Regions from separate parts of the Mesorhizobium sp. AR10 genome, predicted to be linked through region 3. Evidence: riboswitches for the same ligand, from Rfam matches in the RefSeq annotation. Region 3 holds a riboswitch; each other region holds the start of a gene.
The links. A riboswitch is a leader RNA that binds a small molecule or an ion and turns the genes downstream of it on or off. The one in region 3 is predicted to bind thiamine pyrophosphate.
Positions count from the first base shown of each region.

Region 1: another riboswitch for thiamine pyrophosphate. It lies ahead of thiB (thiamine ABC transporter substrate binding subunit); the one in region 3 lies ahead of thiC (phosphomethylpyrimidine synthase ThiC).
Region 2: another riboswitch for thiamine pyrophosphate. It lies ahead of LHFGNBLO_RS28255 (Ykof family thiamine-binding protein); the one in region 3 lies ahead of thiC (phosphomethylpyrimidine synthase ThiC).

Region 1 covers NZ_CP080524.1:1,548,190-1,551,458, forward strand. Annotated here, with positions in the region: gene LHFGNBLO_RS11005 (ABC-F family ATP-binding cassette domain-containing protein) at 1-1,115, opposite strand, end outside; gene LHFGNBLO_RS11010 (thiamine diphosphokinase) at 1,117-1,761, opposite strand; TPP riboswitch at 1,864-1,978, shown strand; gene thiB (thiamine ABC transporter substrate binding subunit) at 2,022-3,020, shown strand; gene thiP (thiamine/thiamine pyrophosphate ABC transporter permease) at 3,029-3,269, shown strand, end outside.
Region 2 covers NZ_CP080524.1:5,064,201-5,067,469, forward strand. Annotated here, with positions in the region: partial or broken gene LHFGNBLO_RS28245 (ABC transporter ATP-binding protein) at 1-116, opposite strand, end outside; gene LHFGNBLO_RS28250 (ABC transporter permease) at 113-895, opposite strand; gene LHFGNBLO_RS28255 (Ykof family thiamine-binding protein) at 1,212-1,820, opposite strand; TPP riboswitch at 1,811-1,924, opposite strand; gene LHFGNBLO_RS28260 (hypothetical protein) at 2,094-2,444, shown strand; gene LHFGNBLO_RS28265 (DUF2934 domain-containing protein) at 2,569-2,820, opposite strand; gene LHFGNBLO_RS28270 (hypothetical protein) at 2,895-3,113, opposite strand; gene LHFGNBLO_RS28275 (DUF1236 domain-containing protein) at 3,261-3,269, opposite strand, start outside.
Region 3 covers NZ_CP080523.1:585,343-588,611, reverse strand. Annotated here, with positions in the region: partial or broken gene LHFGNBLO_RS02775 (radical SAM protein) at 1-726, shown strand, start outside; TPP riboswitch at 1,251-1,367, shown strand; gene thiC (phosphomethylpyrimidine synthase ThiC) at 1,471-3,269, shown strand, end outside.

The sequences.
Region 1 (3,269 bases), on a different replicon from region 3:
CCGCGCCCGTCGGTGAGATACTGCGCCAGCGTCTCCTGCGGGTCGACGGCTTCGCGCTTCTGGTCGAGCGTGGCGATCTCCAGATTGGTGCCGAGCCGCACCGAACCGACGTCCGGCTTCATCTCGCCGGTCAGCATCTTCAACAGCGTCGTCTTGCCGGCGCCGTTCGGCCCGACCAGGCCGACGCGGTCGCCGCGCTGGATGCGGGTCGAGAATGCCCTGACCACGGTGAGGTCGCCAAAGCTCTTCTCGATGTTCCTGGCCTCGATCACCAGCTTGCCGGATTCGGCGGCGTCGCTGGCCACCATGGTTGCAGCACCTTCGGCGCCGCGATGGCCACGAAAACGCTGGCGCATGGTCTGTAGTTCGCCGAGCCGGCGCATATTGCGCTTGCGCCTCGCCGTCACGCCATAGCGCAGCCAGTGCTCCTCGCGCACGATCTGGCGGCCGAGCTTGTGCTGCTCGCGCTCTTCTTCCTCCAGCACCGTGTCGCGCCATTCCTCGAAATGAGCAAAACCCTTGTCCAGTCTGCGGGTCTGGCCGCGGTCGAGCCAGATGGTGGCGCGCGACACACGCTCGAGGAAACGGCGGTCGTGCGAGATGACGACCAGCGCCGAAGAGGTGCGGGCAAGCTCCTCTTCCAGCCATTCGATCACCGACAGATCGAGATGGTTGGTCGGCTCATCGAGGAGAAGGATATCGGGCTCCGGAGCCATGACGCGGGCAAGGGCGGCGCGCCGAGCCTCGCCGCCGGAGAGATCGTTCGGCCGTTCCTCGCCGGACAGGCCGAGGTGCTCCATCAGATAGGTGGCGCGGTAGGGATCGTCGGCGGGTCCGAGCCCGGCCTCGATATAGGCGCGGACGCTGGTGAAATCGTCCATGTCGGGCACTTGCGGCAGGTAGCGCACGGTCGCCGAAGGCTGGCGGAACAGCTCGCCGTCCTGCGGCTCGATCAACCCGGCGGCGATCTTCAGCAGCGTCGACTTGCCCGAGCCGTTGCGGCCGACCAAGGCGATCTTGTCGCCTGCCGAAGCGGTCAAGGCAGCGCCGTCGAGCAGTGGGGTGCCGCCGAAGGTCAGTTTTATCCCGTCAAGATTGAGAAGTGGCGGCGCCATGTCAGCTTTCAGGTAGCGGAAAAGGATGGGCGAGCAGCAGGGCGCGGCCGTGGCCGAGCGCAATTTCGAGCCGGCCCTTGACCTCGTTGGAAATGGTCAGCGACGAACCGAACGCGACCTCGACATGGGTCAGCGGCCATTTGGCGCCAGAAACGGTCAGGCCGGAAAGATCGGAGAAGCCGAGGATCGAAAACAGCGTGCCGTCGGCATAGGAGAAACCGGCCTTTCCGGGCAGCAAGGGGATGCCTTCCTGCGCGCCGCTGGTCAACAGCACTTTCGTGCCGCTTTCCGCCAGTCGAACGCTGAGCGCCAGATGCAGGAAGGCATGGTCGGCGCGCTTGCCGCCGAAGGCGCCGGCAAGCACCAGGCTGGTCGCGCCGCGCTCGAGTGCGGCGGCGATGGCCAATTCGCCGTCGGTCTGGTCTTTTTCCGGCGGAAACACGTGACGCGGCACAGCGGCCAGATCGGCCGGCAGGTCCGCCGGCACGGAATCGAAATCGCCGACCCAGAGTTCCGGCATCACGCCCAGCATCCGCGCATGGCCGATGCCGGCGTCGGCAGCAACGATGCGTGTGCCCTCGACCTGACGATCGAGCAGCGGCGTGCGGATGAGATCGCCGCCAAGCAGGATGGTGAATGTGCTCATATCTCGTGGCCCTTACCAGCCCTGCCTGCGAAACGGAAGCTGCGCTTTCAGCACCCGGCAAACTTCCGCTTGCACGACACATCGGCCGGGCCTATGTGTCGAAATGCTCTAACGGGGTGCCGGACGCAATCTTCGCGGACCGGCTGAGAGGCAAATCTGCCAACCCGCTGAACCTGATCCGGTTTGTACCGGCGGAGGGATTAGACGTTTCGGACAGCCCGACGCCTCAATTCCTTTCAATGCGAACGAAGGAGGCGCCGATGCGCACGCTTTTTTACTCCCTTATCTCAGCAGTAGTCCTCGCCACGTCCGGGCCGGCATCCGCCCAGGAAAAACTCACCGTCTACACCTATGAGAGCTTCACCGCCGAGTGGGGTCCTGGCCCACAGGTCAAGAAGGCGTTCGAGGCCGAATGCGGCTGCACGCTCGACTTCGTCTCGGTCGCCGACGGCGTGGCGCTGCTCAACCGCGTCAAGCTGGAGGGAGCCGCGACCAAGGCCGACATCGTGCTTGGCCTCGACACCAATCTCACCGCCGAAGCCAGGGCCACCGGCCTGTTTTCGCCGCATGGCACCGTGTCTGATGTCAACGTGCCCGGCGGTTGGAGCGACGATATTTTCGTGCCGTTCGACTATGGCTATTTCGCCGTCGTCTACGACACCGAAAAGCTGAAGACGCCGCCGAAGAGCCTCAAGGAATTGGTCGAGGGCAATGCTGACGAGAAGATCGTCATCCAGGATCCGCGCACCTCGACGCCGGGCCTCGGCCTGCTTTTGTGGGTGAAGTCGGTCTATGGCGACAAGGCGCCGGAAGCCTGGGCCAAGTTGAGGGCAAAAGTGCTGACCGTGACGCCGGGCTGGAGCGAGGCCTATGGGCTGTTCACCAAAGGCGAGGCACCCATGGTGCTGTCCTACACGACGTCGCCGGCCTACCACATGATTGCCGAGAACACCGAGCGCTACCAGGCGGCGTCCTTCGAGGAAGGCGAATACCTGCAGATCGAGGTTGCCGGCATCACCAGCACGGGCGCCAAGAACCCGCTGGCGGAAAAGTTCCTGGCCTTCATGACCGGGCCGAGGTTCCAGAATGTCATTCCGGAGACCAACTGGATGTTCCCGGCCGGGAAAACCGACAAGCCGCTCAACCCGGCCTTCGACAAACTGGTCAGGCCGACCAAGACCTTGCTGTTCAGCCCTGAGGAGGTCGCCACCAACCGCAAGGCCTGGGTCGACGAATGGCTGGCGGTGATGAGCGAGTAGGAGCGGGGATGCCGACGCGTTCGACCGATCCCCGCGTCACCGCCGGCATCATCGCGCTTGCGGCAATCGCGCTGCTGATCGGCGGGGCGTTCGCCGGTCTCATCCTCGAAGGCACGCGCGACCTGTCTGGTGCTGTGTCGGCCTTCGATCCCTATCTCTTCCGCATTGCCCGCTTCACGCTATGGCAAGCTTTGCTGTCGACGCTGTTCTCGGTCGTCCCGGCGCTGTTCGTCGCGCGCGCCCTGTCGC
Region 2 (3,269 bases), on a different replicon from region 3:
CCGGAGGGCCCGAGGATGGAGACGAATTCACCGGCGCCGACGGTCAGCGAGATGTCGGCCAGCACGTCGAGAGCGCCGAAGCGTTTTTTGACGTGGCGCAGTTCGAGCCGGGTCATCGCGAAGGCCCTTCCCCGGCCGGTTCTTTCCCAGCTCGCTGCCACGGCATGGCCAGGCGCTGAACCAGCACCGTGATAGCGAACAGGATCAGCGTCAGCGCCGCACTGACGCCGACGGCGGCCAGCACCAGATCGGGGCGGAAATTGTTCTTGGCGTTGAGCATGTAGATGCCCAGTCCCTTCGCCGCCCCGGCATACTCGGCGAAGATCGCGCCGACGACGGCATAGGTGATGGAAATGCGCAGGCCGGCGAAGAAATAGGGCAGCGCCGAAGGCAGCCGCGCCAGGAGGAAGACGCGCCTGCGCCCAGCCCCCATGGCGCGCAGCATCTGGCCGATTTCTTTCTCCGTCGCCTCATAGCCCTCGACCAGCGCCACCATCATCGGAAAGAAGGTAACGAGCGCGACCAGCATGATCTTCGGCGTGAGGCCGAAGCCGAACCACAGCACCACCAGCGGCGCGATGGCGATCAGCGGCAAGGTCTGGCTGACGATCAGCAGCGGAAACAGTGCGCGGCGCAGCGACGGCGAGAAATCGACCAGCACCGACAGCAGGAATGCAGCGCTGAGCGAACAGGCAAAACCGGCTGATGTGGCGCGGATGGTGGGGATGGCATTGTCGAGCAGCGCGTCGCGGTTCAACAGCGCCTGTTCGAACACGCGCGACGGCGCCGGCAATATCGTCGGCTTGATGCCGGAGAAGCGGGCATAAAGTTCCCACGCCAGGATGAGCAGCCCGACCGAGACGATGGCCGGTGCTGCCCTGGTGATTGCGGCGATGACAGCCGATCTCCCCCCTCGTGGGGGAGATGTCCGGCAGGACAGAGGGGGGCGCGAAGGAATGCCGACTTTCGAACATTGTCCCGAAGGCCGTAGATGCAACCAGTTGACAAGCCGGCGGGACAGCGCCCCCCTCTGCCTTGCCAGGCATCTCCCCCACAAGGGGGGAGATTGGATGTCGCCGCGGCTTTCGCCAATTGTCGAAGTTCCCCCGCTCCCTTGTGGGGCAAGGTCAGAAGCGGGAGCATCTCCCCCATGAAATGAAGCGGGCGTAACAGCCACGGCAGGATCCTCGACAGCGCGCGTAAGAAGCAGCTCAGACAGCGGACGGGCTGTTGGCCGATACCGTGACGTCGAGGGTTACGTGGCCGGCGCCCGGCCCGAAGCGGCAGAAGGCTTCGTTCAGCGCCGAAAACACCGCGCCGGCGTCGCCGCGCAATTTGGTGCAGAAGTTTTTGGAGCGCTCGTAGACGCCGGACTGTTTCAGGAAGTCGATGCAGCCGTAGATCTCGTCCATGTGGTCGTCGGTGCCCATGACATAGAGCGAGAATTGTGCCGCCGCCGGCTGGCCGGTCGCGCCTGACGTCCGCACCGCTGCAATGGCGGCATCCTTGCGCATGCCAAGCGGCCCGACAGGTTCACTGAGCGCGTCCGTGCGGCAAATCGGATCGTCCGGTTCGCCTGGGCAACCGCGCGAGATCGCCGCCGACAGAACGCAATGTTTGCCGCTGGCGGCCGCCGCCACAAATAGATCGCGCATGGCCGCAAACAGCGCTTCGGGCGGCCCGACCAGCAAGGTCGAGATGTCGTCGGTCTCGATCCGCAGCCGGTCTCGATAAGGATCGAGCGCGCCGAGCGCGCCAAGAATGACGCCGACGAAATCGTCGGCCATGGGGTATAGGGAAATCTGTGCGCCAGAAAACATCGCCCGCCTCGCTCCGCTGGTATTACCCAGATCAGCTTCTAGGGTCTGTGGGCTTGCCGCCCCCGTCTCAGCCCCGACCGTACGGAGCACCCCTGTGGATGCGGGCGTTAAAGCACTGTTCGCGGCGATGGGGAAGGTGTTTTTTGCCGATGGCGCCAGAAAATGTCTGGGCCAGGCCTTCCCTAATTGAACCAAATTCGTTCAAATTGTACGAGATCTGCTTGACTCAATTTCGTACATTACGTACTATGCCCGATCCCACGGGAGACCTGTATGAGCACCGCAAACCACTCAGCCTTCGCCGACCTTTCCCGTCCACTGATATCAACGTTATCGATCGACCGCAGGGAACGTCTCGCGGGTGCCTGGCGCATGGCCAGCCAGGACATCGCCGACGACATCCGCTTCATCCGCCAGTACCGGAAAGTCATTGCCGAGAAGGACGAGAGGCTGTCGAGCGGCATCCTCGTCCATAGCCTCGCTTACGTCGAAGCCTGCACCAACCGGCTGCATGAGACCGTGGCGCGCTATCTCCGCAATCTGCGCCGGATCACCGAATGCGAGCTGGCCATGGCAGCGGCCGGCATCCGCTTCGCGCTCTCCAGCTACGCCTGGGAGGCGTGATCTTCCTGGCCTTCGCGCGCTCATGCCGATCGGCTGCGGCCTGAGATCGCGCCGTTCCGCCTGCAGATCAGCGGCTTAGGCAGACCACACTCCAGCCCATTGTGGATGGCAGAGCCGGCTAGCCTTACTTGGCTTTGCTGGGCTTGGCTTTGCTGGGCTTGGCAGCGGCAGCCGGCTTCGCGGCAGCCTTGGGCTTGGCAGCCGTCGCAGCCGCAGCTTTCTTCGGAGCCGCCCTGGCTTTCGGTTTCTTGCCTTCACCGTCGACCTCGGCCGCGGCCTGGTCCCAATGCTGCTGATGCGCGCCTTCGGGCCGGCCAGCTTTTTCCCAGATTGCGTGTGCCCGCTGGCGAATGCGTTCCTGCCTGTCGTCCGTCACTGTTGCCTCCGTGGTTGGGTCCAAATCCCCAGCAACATTAGCCGAATTTTCGACCGGCGTCTTGAGTGGCAAACTCAGTCTCTGTCCGACAAAACCGCAACGCCGAAGAGTGCGGCCTTCTTGGTGATCAGCCCTGCCAGATCCGCGTCCGAGCGCTCGGTTCCGGTGCGCTCGCGCAATATTGCAATCGCATCCCTCATCGACAAAAGGGCAGTGCGCTTTTCGGCAAGCAGTTTGTCGACGGACGCGGCCACGTTCTCAACATGCGGCAACTTCTCGATATGCGGCAACATGGGAACAGCTCCTTTCCATCCTGAGACGAAACGATCGACCGTTCCGGCAACGCCCGCCGCTCCCTCTTGGTAGGAAACGGCGGGCGGAGCATTTGATCATGATCTTTTTCCAAAAACCGGTTTCCGCTCTTTGGGATCATAGTCCGATCATTCAAT
Region 3 (3,269 bases):
CGCTCTATCTCCACGTTCCGTTCTGCCGATCGATGTGCTGGTATTGCGGCTTCCCTAACACCATAGCCCGCCATGATGCGCCGATCCTGAATTATCTGGCGATGCTACGTGACGAGATCCGTTTGGTCTCGGAGCAAGCGCCGCAGGCGCTGGCCGTGTGCGACGTGCATTTCGGCGGCGGAACGCCGACCCTCATCGGGCCAGCTGAGTTCCTCGCTCTGATGGACTTCCTGCGCGACCGCTTCGCGCTCAGGGAAACGGCTGCGGTTGCGGTCGAGATTGATCCGCGCACCTTCACGGCCGAGATGGCCGAAGCCTGGGGAGCAGCCGGCGTGAACCGCGCAAGCCTCGGCGTGCAGATCCGTTGTTCAAAAAGCGGTCAACCGGGTGCAGAACGAGGTTACACGGGATTCTTACACCCGGCACATCGCAGCTGGCCGTCTGGCGACGTCAAAGGGCTACCGTCTCACCGACGAAGACCGCGTGCGAGCGGCAATCATCGAGCGATTGATGTGCGATCTCGAGGCGGATGTGCCGGCAATCTGTGCCGGTCACGGATCTGATCCGATCCGTTTTCTCGATTCAGCCGAAGGCTTGGCGATGCTGGCCGAGGACGGCATAGTGGACATCGAAAAGGGTTTCATTCGCGTGCGGCAGGAGCATCGCTTTGTGATTCGCGCTGTTGCTGCCGCATTCGATGCATTTCTCGACCGGGTTGCCCCGTAAGCACAGCAATCGGCATGAGCGGAGGCCAAAGGGATTACCGCTCTTCGCTAGCGGCTTGGGTAGCTTGGCGATGTTCTCGACGACCGTTCCGTGGCAGCGTGGTGGTCGCAATCCTTTCGAACGGACCCTGCCGAAGAAACCGCCTTTCTGCAGCTCGATTCGGCAACAGTTGGCTGTCCTTATCGACATGCCGCGGCTGGCCAGTCTGCCCTTCCGTTTCCTTCACTGGTGGTCATCTGTCGAACCGGCGCCCACGAAAATGAATTCGCCGCTGACCAATGACGACGGCAGGTCGGATCGAGGCGATCTACGCGCAAACGTTTAGTGCCGATTGAAGGCGAGACCATCATAAGAATCGATCTTTAAGCCCCGAAGGTTTGGCGATCCCCGTATCCCTGCCCAGGTTTTCGGGGCGTGATTGTCGCCGACGCATGCGCGAGCTTTTCTGCCCGGTCTGATTGGCCGTCGACCACTCCCGCGGCCCGAAGGCGCTTGACAAAGTAGCGCCGGCTCGTTCAATTCGGAGCATTCACCAGGGGAGTCCCGGCAAGGGGCTGAGATACTGCTGGCTTTCGCGGCGCAGTGACCCGTTGAACCTGATCCAGTTCATACTGGCGTAGGGACGGTGCAAGCGCTTTGCGGGAGTTCACGCCCGAAGTCCTGTTTCGAACGGGCGGCCAAAGCGTCTTTTCATCCTTCCGGCACGGAACTGGGTCTCCAATGCATGAGCAAAGGAGCCTCAAGATGAATGCCCTCACCCCCGCCGTCTCGACGGGACCACTGCCCGCCTCACGGAAAATCCACAAGCCCGGCATCCTCCATCCGCACATCAAGGTGCCGATGCGCGAAATCTCCGTCCATCCGACGGCGGGCGAACCGCCTGTCACCGTCTACGATCCGTCCGGCCCCTATACCGACCCGACCGTCGAAACCAGTATCGAAAAAGGCCTCGCCCGGCTTCGCCAGGAATGGATTACGGCGCGTGGCGATGTCGAAGCCTATGACGGCCGCCATGTCCGGCCGGAAGACAATGGATTTGTGGCTGGCGAGCGCCTGACGCCGGAATTTTCCGTTCGCAGCCGGCCGCTCAGGGCCAGATCAGGCAAGGTGGTGACCCAGCTTGCCTATGCGCGCGCCGGCATCGTCACCCCCGAAATGGAATTCGTCGCCATCCGCGAGAACCTCGGCCGCGAGGCCCTGCGCGGCAAGCTGCAACGCGACGGCGAGGCCTTCGGCGCCGAGATCCCCGACTTCGTCACGCCGGAATTCGTGCGCGACGAAGTAGCACGCGGGCGGGCAATCATTCCCGCCAACATCAACCACCCGGAGAGCGAACCGATGATCATCGGTCGCAATTTCCTGGTCAAGATCAACGCCAATATCGGCAACTCCGCTGTCACTTCCTCGATGACTGAGGAGGTCGAAAAGATGGTGTGGGCGATCCGCTGGGGCGCCGATACGGTGATGGACCTGTCGACCGGCCGCAACATCCACAACATCCGCGACTGGATCGTGCGCAATTCACCGGTGCCGATCGGCACGGTGCCGCTCTACCAGGCGCTCGAGAAGGTCGGCGGCATCGCCGAGGACCTGACCTGGGAGGTCTACCGCGACACGCTGATCGAGCAGGCCGAACAGGGCGTCGATTATTTCACCATCCACGCCGGCGTGCGGCTGCACTACATCCCGCTGACCGTTGACCGGGTCACGGGCATCGTCTCGCGCGGTGGCTCGATCATGGCCAAATGGTGCCTGCACCATCACCGCGAAAGCTTCCTCTACGAGCATTTCGCGGAGATCTGCGACATCTGCCGTGCCTATGATGTGTCCTTCTCGCTCGGCGACGGTCTTCGTCCCGGCTCGATCGCCGACGCCAATGACGCAGCACAATTCGCCGAGCTGGAAACGCTCGGCGAGCTGACGCAGATCGCCTGGGCGAAGGATTGCCAGGTAATGATCGAAGGCCCCGGCCACGTGCCGATGCACAAGATCAAGGAGAACATGGAAAAGCAGCTCGCCGTCTGCGGCGAGGCGCCCTTCTACACGCTTGGACCGCTGACGACCGACATCGCGCCGGGCTATGACCACATCACCTCCGGCATCGGCGCGGCCATGATCGGCTGGTTCGGCACCGCCATGCTCTGCTACGTCACGCCCAAGGAGCATCTCGGCCTTCCCGATCGCAACGACGTCAAGATTGGCGTGATCACCTACAAGATCGCCGCCCATGCCGCCGATCTGGCGAAGGGTCATCCGGCAGCGAAAGTCAGGGATGATGCCCTTTCCCGCGCGCGCTTCGAGTTCCGCTGGGAGGACCAATTCAACCTGTCGCTCGATCCCGAAACGGCGCGATCCTTCCACGACCAGACCTTGCCCAAGGAGGCGCACAAGCTGGCGCACTTCTGCTCGATGTGCGGACCGAAATTCTGTTCCATGCGTATCTCTCACGACATCCGCGCCGAGGCACAGAAAGAGGGCATGGCGGCAATGGCGGCGAAATACCGCGAGGGCGGCGATCTCTACCTACCGGTAGACGAGACCGA